Linked DNA regions of Massilia sp. METH4. The protein of the gene in region 1 interacts with the protein of each later gene in a pairwise test. Links are inferred from orthologs where the notes say so. Each region holds a gene or a part of one and is shown on either strand. Other genes may lie near its edges.

Region 1 (5,513 bases):
ACTTCGGTGTTGATGGTGCCCAGCTTGTCGGACAGTTCATCCAGCGCCTGCTTGCCTTCCGGCTTCAGCACGGCCTTGTCGAAGTCGAAGAAGGCGTCGGCGTTGTAGCTGACTTTCTCGGACGTTGGTACCGGTGCCGGTGCCGGAGCAGGTGCCGGGGCGGGTGCCGGTGCCGGAGCGGCCGGCGGCGGCGGTGCCACGCACTTGCCGTTTTCCAGGCGCTCGGGTTCCACGCAGATCGGCAGGTCGCAGCCCGGCACGGCGTCGGCCGGGGTCCAGTAGCCGGTGCGCCAGCACAGGCCGAACGGGTTACGGGCGATCACGCCGCGGGCGTCCTGCACGTAGGCGCTCTTCGGCGTTGCGGCCTTGACGTCCTGGGTCACGGGCGCGAACGGCGGCGCGGTCGGCTTGTCCTGCGCGGCCACGGAGCCTGCGAGAACGGCCGACACGGCGAAGATGCTGGAGATCAGTTTTTTCATGTTTTTGTTTCCTTTCGGTTGGTATCGGCAGCCTGCGCCGCGCGACGATGTTGCCAAAATGCGAGCGGCGCGAATACTAACATGCACCCTCCAGCTCTACGAAATAGCTTCATGAAGAAGCAAGAGGGGAGGCCAACGAACAACGCTGACTGCCGATTTGCGATTCAGCCAAGTTTGTATTTCCGTCATTTTGCCATACCCGCCCGTATCGCACGAATCCCGCCCTTATCGAGTCGGCTGTGGACGGCTGCCGCATTCGACCAAAATGTTGTGTTGTTGCAACGTCATCACGGCGAGCGGCGATGATATGGCATGAATGTGTCCGTACGATTACATGCGGATTCTGCACAAAGCCGGGCAAGCGTGGCGCCCTGTGGCCCAGGGGAAAGAGCCCGATCGGCCGGGGGTGATGCCCACATGGTAAAATCGTGCGATTGCCTGCCCGCCAAAGGGGCCGGCGCCAACGTCAGAGAAGATCGACCCGCCAATGGATCAATTCGCAAAAGAAACAATCCCCATTTCACTCGAAGAAGAGATGCGCAAGAGCTACCTCGATTACGCCATGAGCGTGATCGTGGGCCGTGCCTTGCCGGATGCGCGCGATGGCCTGAAGCCGGTACACCGCCGCGTGCTGTACTCCATGCACGAGAGTAACTACCACTACAACCGGCCATACGTGAAGTGCGCCCGCGTGGTGGGCGACACGATGGGTAAGTACCACCCGCACGGCGACGCGTCGATCTACGACACGCTGGTGCGCATGGCACAGGACTTCTCGCTGCGCTACACGCTGGTCGACGGCCAGGGCAACTTCGGCTCGATCGACGGCGACGCCGCCGCGGCCATGCGTTACACCGAGTGCCGCCTGGACAAGATCGCCGGCGAACTGCTGGCCGACATCGACAAGGAAACCGTCGACTTCCAGCCGAACTACGACGGCAAGGAAAAAGAGCCGACGGTGCTGCCGACCCGCGTGCCGAACCTGCTCATCAACGGTTCCTCGGGCATCGCGGTCGGCATGGCCACCAACATCCCGCCGCACAATCTGCGCGAAGTCATCAACGGCGCGCTGCACGTGCTGGCTAACCCGGATTGCTCGGTCGACGAACTGATCGAACTGATCCCCGCGCCCGACTTCCCGACCGGCGGCACGATCTATGGCGTGTCCGGCGTGCGCGATGGCTACCGCACGGGCCGCGGCCGCGTGGTCATGCGTGCCAAGACGCACTTCGAGGAATACGGCAAGGATGGCGGCCGCATGGCCATCATCGTCGACGAGCTGCCCTACCAGGTCAACAAGAAGTCGCTGCTCGAGCGCATCGCCGAGAACGTGCGCGACAAGAAGCTCGAAGGCATTTCCGACATCCGCGACGAATCCGACAAGTCGGGCATGCGCGTGGTGATCGAGCTGAAACGCGGTGAAGTGCCGGAAGTAGTGCTGAACAACCTGTACAAGCAGACACAGTTGCAGGACACCTTCGGCATGAACATGGTGGCGCTGGTGGACAACCAGCCCAAGCTGATGAACCTGAAGGACCTGTTGTCGGTCTTCCTGTCGCACCGCCGTGAAGTGGTCACGCGCCGCACCGTGTTCGAGCTGCGCAAGGCGCGCGAGCGCGGCCACGTGCTGGAAGGCCTGGCCGTGGCGCTGGCCAACATCGACGACTTCATCGCCATCATCAAGGCCGCACCGACGCCGCCGCTGGCGAAGACGGAGCTGATGGCGCGCGCCTGGGATTCTTCCCTGGTGCGTGAAATGCTGGCCCGTACCGGCGAGGGCGGCGAGGTGGACATCAACGCGTTCCGCCCCGAGCACCTGCCGAAGCACTACGGCATGCAGCCGGGCGGCCTGTACAAGCTCTCCGACGACCAGGCGCAGGAAATCCTGCAGATGCGCCTGCAACGCCTGACCGGCCTGGAACAGGACAAGATCGTCAACGAGTACAAGGACGTGATGGCGCAGATCGCCGACCTGCTCGACATCCTGGCCAAGCCGGCCCGCGTGACGGCGATCATCGGCGACGAGCTGAACGCGGCCGTGAACGAATACAGCGTCAAGGACGAACGCCGCTCGACGATCGAGCACAACGCCACCGACCTGGAAACGGAAGACCTGATCACGCCGCAGGACATGGTGGTGACCCTGTCGCACATGGGCTACATGAAGGCCCAGCCGATTTCCGAATACCGCGCGCAGAAGCGCGGCGGCCGCGGCAAGCAGGCCATGGCGACGAAGGACGAGGACTGGATCGACCAGCTCTTCATCGGCAACACGCACGACTACATCCTGTGCTTCTCCAACCGCGGCCGCATGTACTGGCTGAAGGTGTGGGAAGTGCCGCAAGGCTCGCGCAACTCGCGCGGCAAGCCGATCGTGAACATGTTCCCGCTGCAGGACAATGAAAAGATCACCGTGGTGCTGCCGCTCTCCGGCGAGAACCGCACGTTCCCGGAAGATCACTATGTGTTCATGGCCACCAGCCTCGGTACCGTGAAGAAGACGCCGCTGAAGGACTTCAGCAATCCGCGCAAGGCCGGCATCATCGCCGTGGACCTGGACGAGGGCGACTTCCTGATCGGCGCCGCGCTCACCGACGGCAAGCACGACGTGATGCTGTTCTCCGACGCCGGCAAGGCCGTGCGCTTCGACGAGAACGACGTGCGCCCGATGGGCCGCACGGCGCGCGGCGTGCGCGGCATGAACCTGGACGAAGGCCAGAACGTGATCGCGCTGCTGGTGGCCGAGACGGAAACGCAGTCCGTCCTGACGGCCACCGAGAACGGCTACGGCAAGCGTACCCCGATCACCGAGTACACCCGCCACGGCCGCGGCACGAAGGGCATGATCGCGATCCAGACGAGCGAGCGTAACGGCAAGGTCGTTGCCGCCACCCTGGTCGATCCGAGCGACGAGATCATGCTGATCACGACGGGCGGTGTGCTGATCCGCACGCGCGTTTCCGAAATCCGCGAGATGGGCCGTGCCACCCAGGGTGTCACACTGATCGCCGTGGAGGATGGCACGCACCTGTCCGGCCTGCAGCGCATCGTCGAGGCGGACGCGGACGAGGTGGATGCCGAATCCCAGGCCGACGCCCAGGCCGTGGCGGAGGCGCCCGCGGCCGATCCGGCCGAGGGCGATCCCCTGGCCGAGTAACACAGCCCCGCGGGCCCGTCCGGATAGCTGGACCGGGCCCGCGGTTTTTTCATCCCACCGAAACGGATGCCCGACCATGAAGAAAATCGCTGCAACCCTGCTCGTGTCGCTGGCCTGCGCCAGCGCCTTCGGCCAGGCGGCACCTGCGCAGCTGTCGACCCAGCCGCCCGATGCGAAAGCCACCGCCGCCGCCCGCGAGCTGCTCGATGCGATGAACTACCGCGCCACCACCACGGCCGCGATGAAGCAGATGACGGCCAATATGCCGGCCATGATGCGCGGCGGCGCCGAGCAATCGATCCGCAACAATGCCCAGCTGTCGGACAAGGAAAAGGCCGAGAAGCTGGCCCAGGTCGACAAGATGGTGCCGCAGGCCGTGGCCGCCATCACCAAGGTGCTGGAAGACCCGAAGCTGACCGACGAGATGATGGCCGAGGTGGTGCCGCTGTATGCGCGCCATTTCACGGCCGACGAGATGAAGCAGCTGGCCGCGTTCTACCGCACGCCGGTCGGCAGGAAATCGCTGCAGGCGATGCCCAAGCTGATGGGCGAAGCCATGCAGGTGGGCCAGCGCGTGATCGCGCCGCGCATCAACAAGGTGATGCAGGAGTTGAATGCCCAGCAGCAGGCAAAGAAATAAGGAAGCGCGCGTGACGACCATCTACAACTTCTCCGCCGGCCCGGCCGTGCTGCCGAAAGAGGTGCTGCAGCAGGCCGCCGCCGAAATGCTGGACTGGCATGGCAGCGGCATGTCCGTGATGGAAATGAGCCATCGCGGCCCCGAGTTCATCTCGATCTACCGCCAGGCCGAAGCGGACCTGCGCGAACTGCTGGCCGTGCCGGACAATTACCGCATCCTGTTCATGCAGGGCGGCGGGCTGTCGCAGAATGCCGTGATCCCGATGAACCTCGTCGGGCGCAAGAGCGACCCCGTCGTCGACTTCGTTCACACCGGTTCGTGGTCCGGCAAGTCGATCAAGGAAGCGGCGCGCTATGCGAAGGTGAATGTGGCCGCGTCGGCGGAGGCGAACGGCTACACGGCCGTGCCGCCGCAGGCCGAGTGGAAGCTGACGCCGGACGCGGCCTACCTGCACCTGTGCACCAACGAGACGATCGACGGCGTGGAGATCGACTTCGCTCCCGATGTGCCGGCCGGCGTGCCGATCGTGGCCGACATGTCGTCGCACATCCTGTCGCGCCCCGTCGACGTGGCGAAATACGGCCTGATCTTCGGCGGCGCGCAAAAGAACATCGGCCCGGCCGGCGTGACCGTCGTGATCGTGCGCGACGACCTGATCGGCCATGCGTTGCCGTTCTGCCCGTCCGCGTTCGATTTCAAGAACGTGGCCGCCAACGAATCCATGTACAACACGCCGCCCACGTACGGCATCTACATCGCCGGCCTGGTCTTCCAGTGGCTGAAGAAGAACGGCGGCGTGGCGGCGATGGAACAAAAGAATATCGAGAAAGCCAGGCTGCTGTACGCGGCACTGGATGCGGACGACTTCTACCAGAACCGTGTCGCATCCCCCTACCGTTCGCGGATGAACGTACCGTTCTACCTGCGCGACGAATCGAAGTACGAAGCATTCCTGGCCGGCGCGAAAGAGCGCGGGCTGCTCCAGCTGAAGGGCCACAAGTCCGTCGGTGGATTGCGCGCATCGATCTACAATGCGATGCCGATCGAAGGCGTACAGGCGCTGGTTGATTACTTGAACGAGTTCGCCGGGCGTTAGCCGCTGGCTTGGTGTCAGACACTATTTCGGGCCATGGCCCGAAATAGTGTCTGACACCGGTTTTCTCATCCGGAGCAAGCACTAGGTGTCGGACATCATTTTCCGGGTATTTTCGGAAAATGGTGTGCGACACCGGTTTTC
Region 2 (4,057 bases), 1.9 Mb from region 1 along the record:
GCTCCATATCAGAGTTCCGCGCATGCATATAAGAGAATTCAAGAACAGCCTGTGCGCCGATGCGCGATCTGATCATGACAGGGCAGATTGCCGTGACATGTTTTTCTCCGCCAGGCATGCATACCTCGTATCCAAGAGCTGCATTTATCTCGCCACAAGTGCTGCCATCGATTGCGATGCGAGATGCTGTGATTTCCCCTTGACCAAGGGCCTTTATGGCGATTGTCGAAAAAGCTGAAAAGCTACCGGTTACCAGCAGCACGAAGAAAAGCAATACCGGGGCGATAATGGCTGCCGCTTTCAAGGGTGATAGTCCTGGAGCGCTTCCAATCAAAACCGACCCGGCAATGATCATCATTGGAAAGCAGGAGATCAGTAGCGCACCCTTGGCTCCGCTCGCGGTACGAATGTCGCCAGTGAGTCCGATGACACCGATAAGACTCATCGGAGCCACAGTCAACAGAAACAGCAGAGCAGCCGTGGCCGTGGACCATGCATAGGCTTTTCCGTAGCGATCCCGTCGTGTCATGCTGGGGTCGCCCTCAGGTTTCAACCCTAGCCAGAAGAGGAATACATAGGGCATGCATAATACGATCGCACCAATGCTGATCATTGCCGCCCGGCCCCGAGGAAACCCCGGAACCTCGTAGAGTGCGAATATTACGATTGCCCAGCATCCGATCGTCGTCATCGCTACCAGAAATACGTGTCGGGGTAGCAGGCCACTTGTTTGCTTCTTTGCTTCGGCTAGCAAAAAACCTGGTGCGACCAGCATGACCATCGTGTAAGTTGCAAGGAAGAGGCCTAGCAGAGCTATTGCGTACAATACCGAAGATATCGATTTGATGTCGATATCCGGCAGGAATTCTATCCGCAGGAAGAACATGAAGAGCAAGAGGCTACCTGAAATAAAGAGCAGAGTTGCTCCCGACTTGACGGGGTTTTCGACCAAGTATTGAAGCGTCCTGCTCTTCATGCTTGACAGCAACTTGAATCGATTATGTCGCAGAAGTGATGGGCTTGTCATGGGACCTCTGACGCCAATAGGTGAGCTCAGAGTCTATAACAGTGAACCGTGGAAGAATATCGGAGCACTGGTCTGTTGTATTTTCATGATCCGATCATGATAGCCACGCGCTCGCTCCGGATTACTCGACCATAAAAAGAAAAAGGGGCCATGAGGCCCCTTTCTTGCTGCGAAGAAAACATCAAACGTCAATATTCCCCGCCCGCAGCGCATTCGTCTCAATGAAGTTCCTGCGCGGCTCCACATCATCCCCCATCAGCGTGGTAAAGATCTGATCCGCCGCGATAGCATCCTCGATCTGCACCTTCAGCAAACGGCGAACGGTCGGATCCATGGTGGTCTCCCACAGCTGCTCAGGATTCATCTCCCCCAGACCCTTGTAGCGCTGCTTGGAAACAGTGCGCTCAGCTTCATCACGCAGCCACTGCATCGCATCATGGAAGTCCCGTACGGCAGCTTCCTTGGTCCGCTCGCCTTCGCCGCGGCGGATGAGGGCACCCTCACCGATCAAGCCAGTGAACGTGGAAGCAGCATTCGACAGCACGGCATAGTCGGCCCCGCCGACGAAGTCGGAATCGATGGTGGACACCTTCACGTTCCCGTGATGCATCCGCTCGATCCACAGCATGTGCTTTTCGGACATCTCATCCGAGCGCACGGACACGGTCACGGCTGGGTCGTTGATGTTATCGGACAGCGCCTGGGCCGATACGCGGGCGGCATCCACGGAGGACAGGTCGAGCTGGACACCGGTCATGATGGCGGTCAGCGCGGCGCGGTCGATCACGCGGGTCAGGCGCAGCATCACGGCGTTGGCCAGGTTGTACTGGCGGGCCAGTTCGCCCAGCGCTTCGCCGGTGATCGGGTCGGCGCCGTCGCGCGGCGTCAGCACGGCGGTGTTCAGCGCCACCGTCATCATGTACGTCGCTTCCTCGGCGTCGTCCTTCAGGTAGCGCTCGTCGCGGCCGGCCTTCACCTTGTACAGCGGCGGCTGGGCGATATACACGTGGCCGCGCTCCACCAGCTGCGGCATCTGGCGGTAGAACAGCGTCAGCAGCAGGGTGCGGATGTGGGCGCCGTCGACGTCCGCGTCGGTCATGATGATGATGCGGTGGTAGCGCAGCTTGTCGGCATTGAATTCGTCCGGGCCTATCGACGTGCCCAGCGTGGCGATCAGCGTGGTGATCTGCTCGGAGGACAGCATCTTCTCGAAGCGCGCCTTTTCCACGTTCAGGACTTTACCGCGCAGCGGCAGGATCGCCTGGAACTTGCGGTCGCGGCCCTGCTTGGCGGAGCCGCCTGCGGAGTCACCCTCGACGATGTACAGCTCGGCCAGCGCCGGGTCGCGTTCCTGGCAGTCGGCCAGTTTCGACGACAGGCCCAGGCCATCCATCACGCCCTTGCGGCGCGTCAGGTCGCGGGCCTTGCGGGCTGCTTCGCGGGCGCGCGCGGCTTCCACGATCTTGCCGCAGATGATCTTGGCGTCGTTCGGCTTCTCCATCAGGAAGTCGGTCAGCGTCTTCGCGACGATCTCCTCGACGGGGCCGCGCACTTCGGAGGACACCAGCTTGTCCTTTGTCTGCGACGAGAACTTCGGTTCCGGCACTTTCACGGACAGCACGCAGGTCAGACCCTCGCGCATGTCGTCGCCGGAGATTTCCACCTTTGCCTTCCTGGCAAAGTCGTTCTCGTCGATGTACTTGTTGATCACGCGGGTCATCGCCGCGCGCAGGCCGGTCAGGTGGGTGCCGCCGTCGCGCTGCGGAATGTTGTTCGTGAAGCAGAGTACCTGTTCATTGAAGGCATCGTTCCACTGCATCGACACGTCCACGGAGATCGTCGTGCCCTGGTCGGACTGGCGTTCGCCAGTGGCCTGGAACACGGTCGGGTGCAGCACCGTTTTCGCCTTGTTGATGTATTCGACGAAGCCGCGCGTACCGCCTTCGAAGGCGAACACTTCTTCCTTGCCCGAGCGCTGGTCGGATAGCTTGATGTTCACGCCATTGTTCAGGAACGACAGCTCGCGGATACGCTTGGCCAGGATCTCGTAGTGGAATTCCACGTGCGTGAAGATCTGTTCGTCGGCCCAGAAATGCACATCGGTGCCGCGCTTGTCCGTTTCGCCGATGACCTTGATGGGGGAAGTGGCCACGCCGTCGCGCATTTCGATTTCGCGGTTCTGCGGCACGCCGCGCACGAATTCCATCTGGTGCACCTTGCCGTCGCGGCGGATCGTCACGCGCAGCAGTTTCGACAGCGCGTTCACGCACGATACGCCCACGCCGTGCAGGCCGCCGGATACCTTGTACGAGTTCTGGTCGAACTTGCCGCCAGCGTGCAGTTCCGTCAGCACGATCTCGGCGGCGGAGCGCTTCGGTTCGTGCTTGTCGTCCATCTTCAGGCCCACCGGAATGCCGCGGCCGTTGTCGGTGATCGAGATCGAGTTGTCCGAGTGGATCGTCACGTGGATCTCGGAGCAGTAGCCGGCCAGCGCTTCGTCGATCGAGTTGTCCAGCACTTCGAACACGAGGTGGTGCAGGCCGGTGCCGTCCGAGGTGTCACCGATATACATGCCGGGGCGCTTGCGGACTGCTTCCAGGCCTTCCAGGATCTGGATCGAGGAGGCGCCGTATTCCTCGGACTTGGCCTGCGCAGGTACTTCGTTGTGGCTTTCGGACATGGACTACTTTCTCAAAAAACGTATTACTGTCGATTTCTAACTGCGTGCGATCGGCCGATCAGATCCGCATCGGCATCACGACGTACTTGAAGTCGGGATTGTCCGGGATCGAGATCAGGGCGGACGAATTGGAATCGCCTAGCGCCACGTTGACCTGGTCGCACTTCAGGTTGTTCAGCACGTCCAGCAGGTAGGTGACGTTGAAGCCGATGTCGATGCCGTCGCCGCCGTAGTCGATTTCCAGTTCCTCGACCGCTTCTTCCTGGTCCGCGTTGGTGGACGAGATCTTCAGCGAGCCCGGGCTGATGATGCAGCGCACGCCCTTGAACTTATCGCTCGTCATGATGGCG

The links. The genes of interacting proteins can lie anywhere in the genome.
Region 2: the proteins of gyrA (region 1) and gyrB interact in binary tests that used the Escherichia coli proteins (3 or more experiments, as listed by UniProt). The link is inferred for Massilia sp. METH4 from one-to-one orthologs.

Annotation. Positions count from the first base shown.
Region 1 is NZ_CP146614.1:3,360,488-3,366,000, forward strand. The notes cover bases 628-3,836. They hold gyrA (DNA gyrase subunit A), read left to right. Parts: upstream 628-966; coding sequence 967-3,636; downstream 3,637-3,836. Other genes in these bases: V6Z91_RS14815 (DUF2059 domain-containing protein), read left to right, coding at 3,713-3,836. Outside these bases: outer membrane protein OmpA, read right to left, coding at 1-479; more of V6Z91_RS14815, read left to right, coding at 3,837-4,276; serC (3-phosphoserine/phosphohydroxythreonine transaminase), read left to right, coding at 4,287-5,372. UniProt on the Escherichia coli protein: A type II topoisomerase that negatively supercoils closed circular double-stranded (ds) DNA in an ATP-dependent manner to maintain chromosomes in an underwound state.
Region 2 is NZ_CP146614.1:1,462,030-1,466,086, reverse strand. What follows is about bases 959-4,057. They hold gyrB (DNA topoisomerase (ATP-hydrolyzing) subunit B), read right to left. Parts: upstream 3,708-4,057; coding sequence 1,209-3,707; downstream 959-1,208. Other genes in these bases: dnaN (DNA polymerase III subunit beta), read right to left, coding at 3,766-4,057; V6Z91_RS06505 (hypothetical protein), read right to left, coding at 959-976. In the rest of the region: more of V6Z91_RS06505, read right to left, coding at 1-958. UniProt on the Escherichia coli protein: DNA gyrase negatively supercoils closed circular double-stranded DNA in an ATP-dependent manner to maintain chromosomes in an underwound state.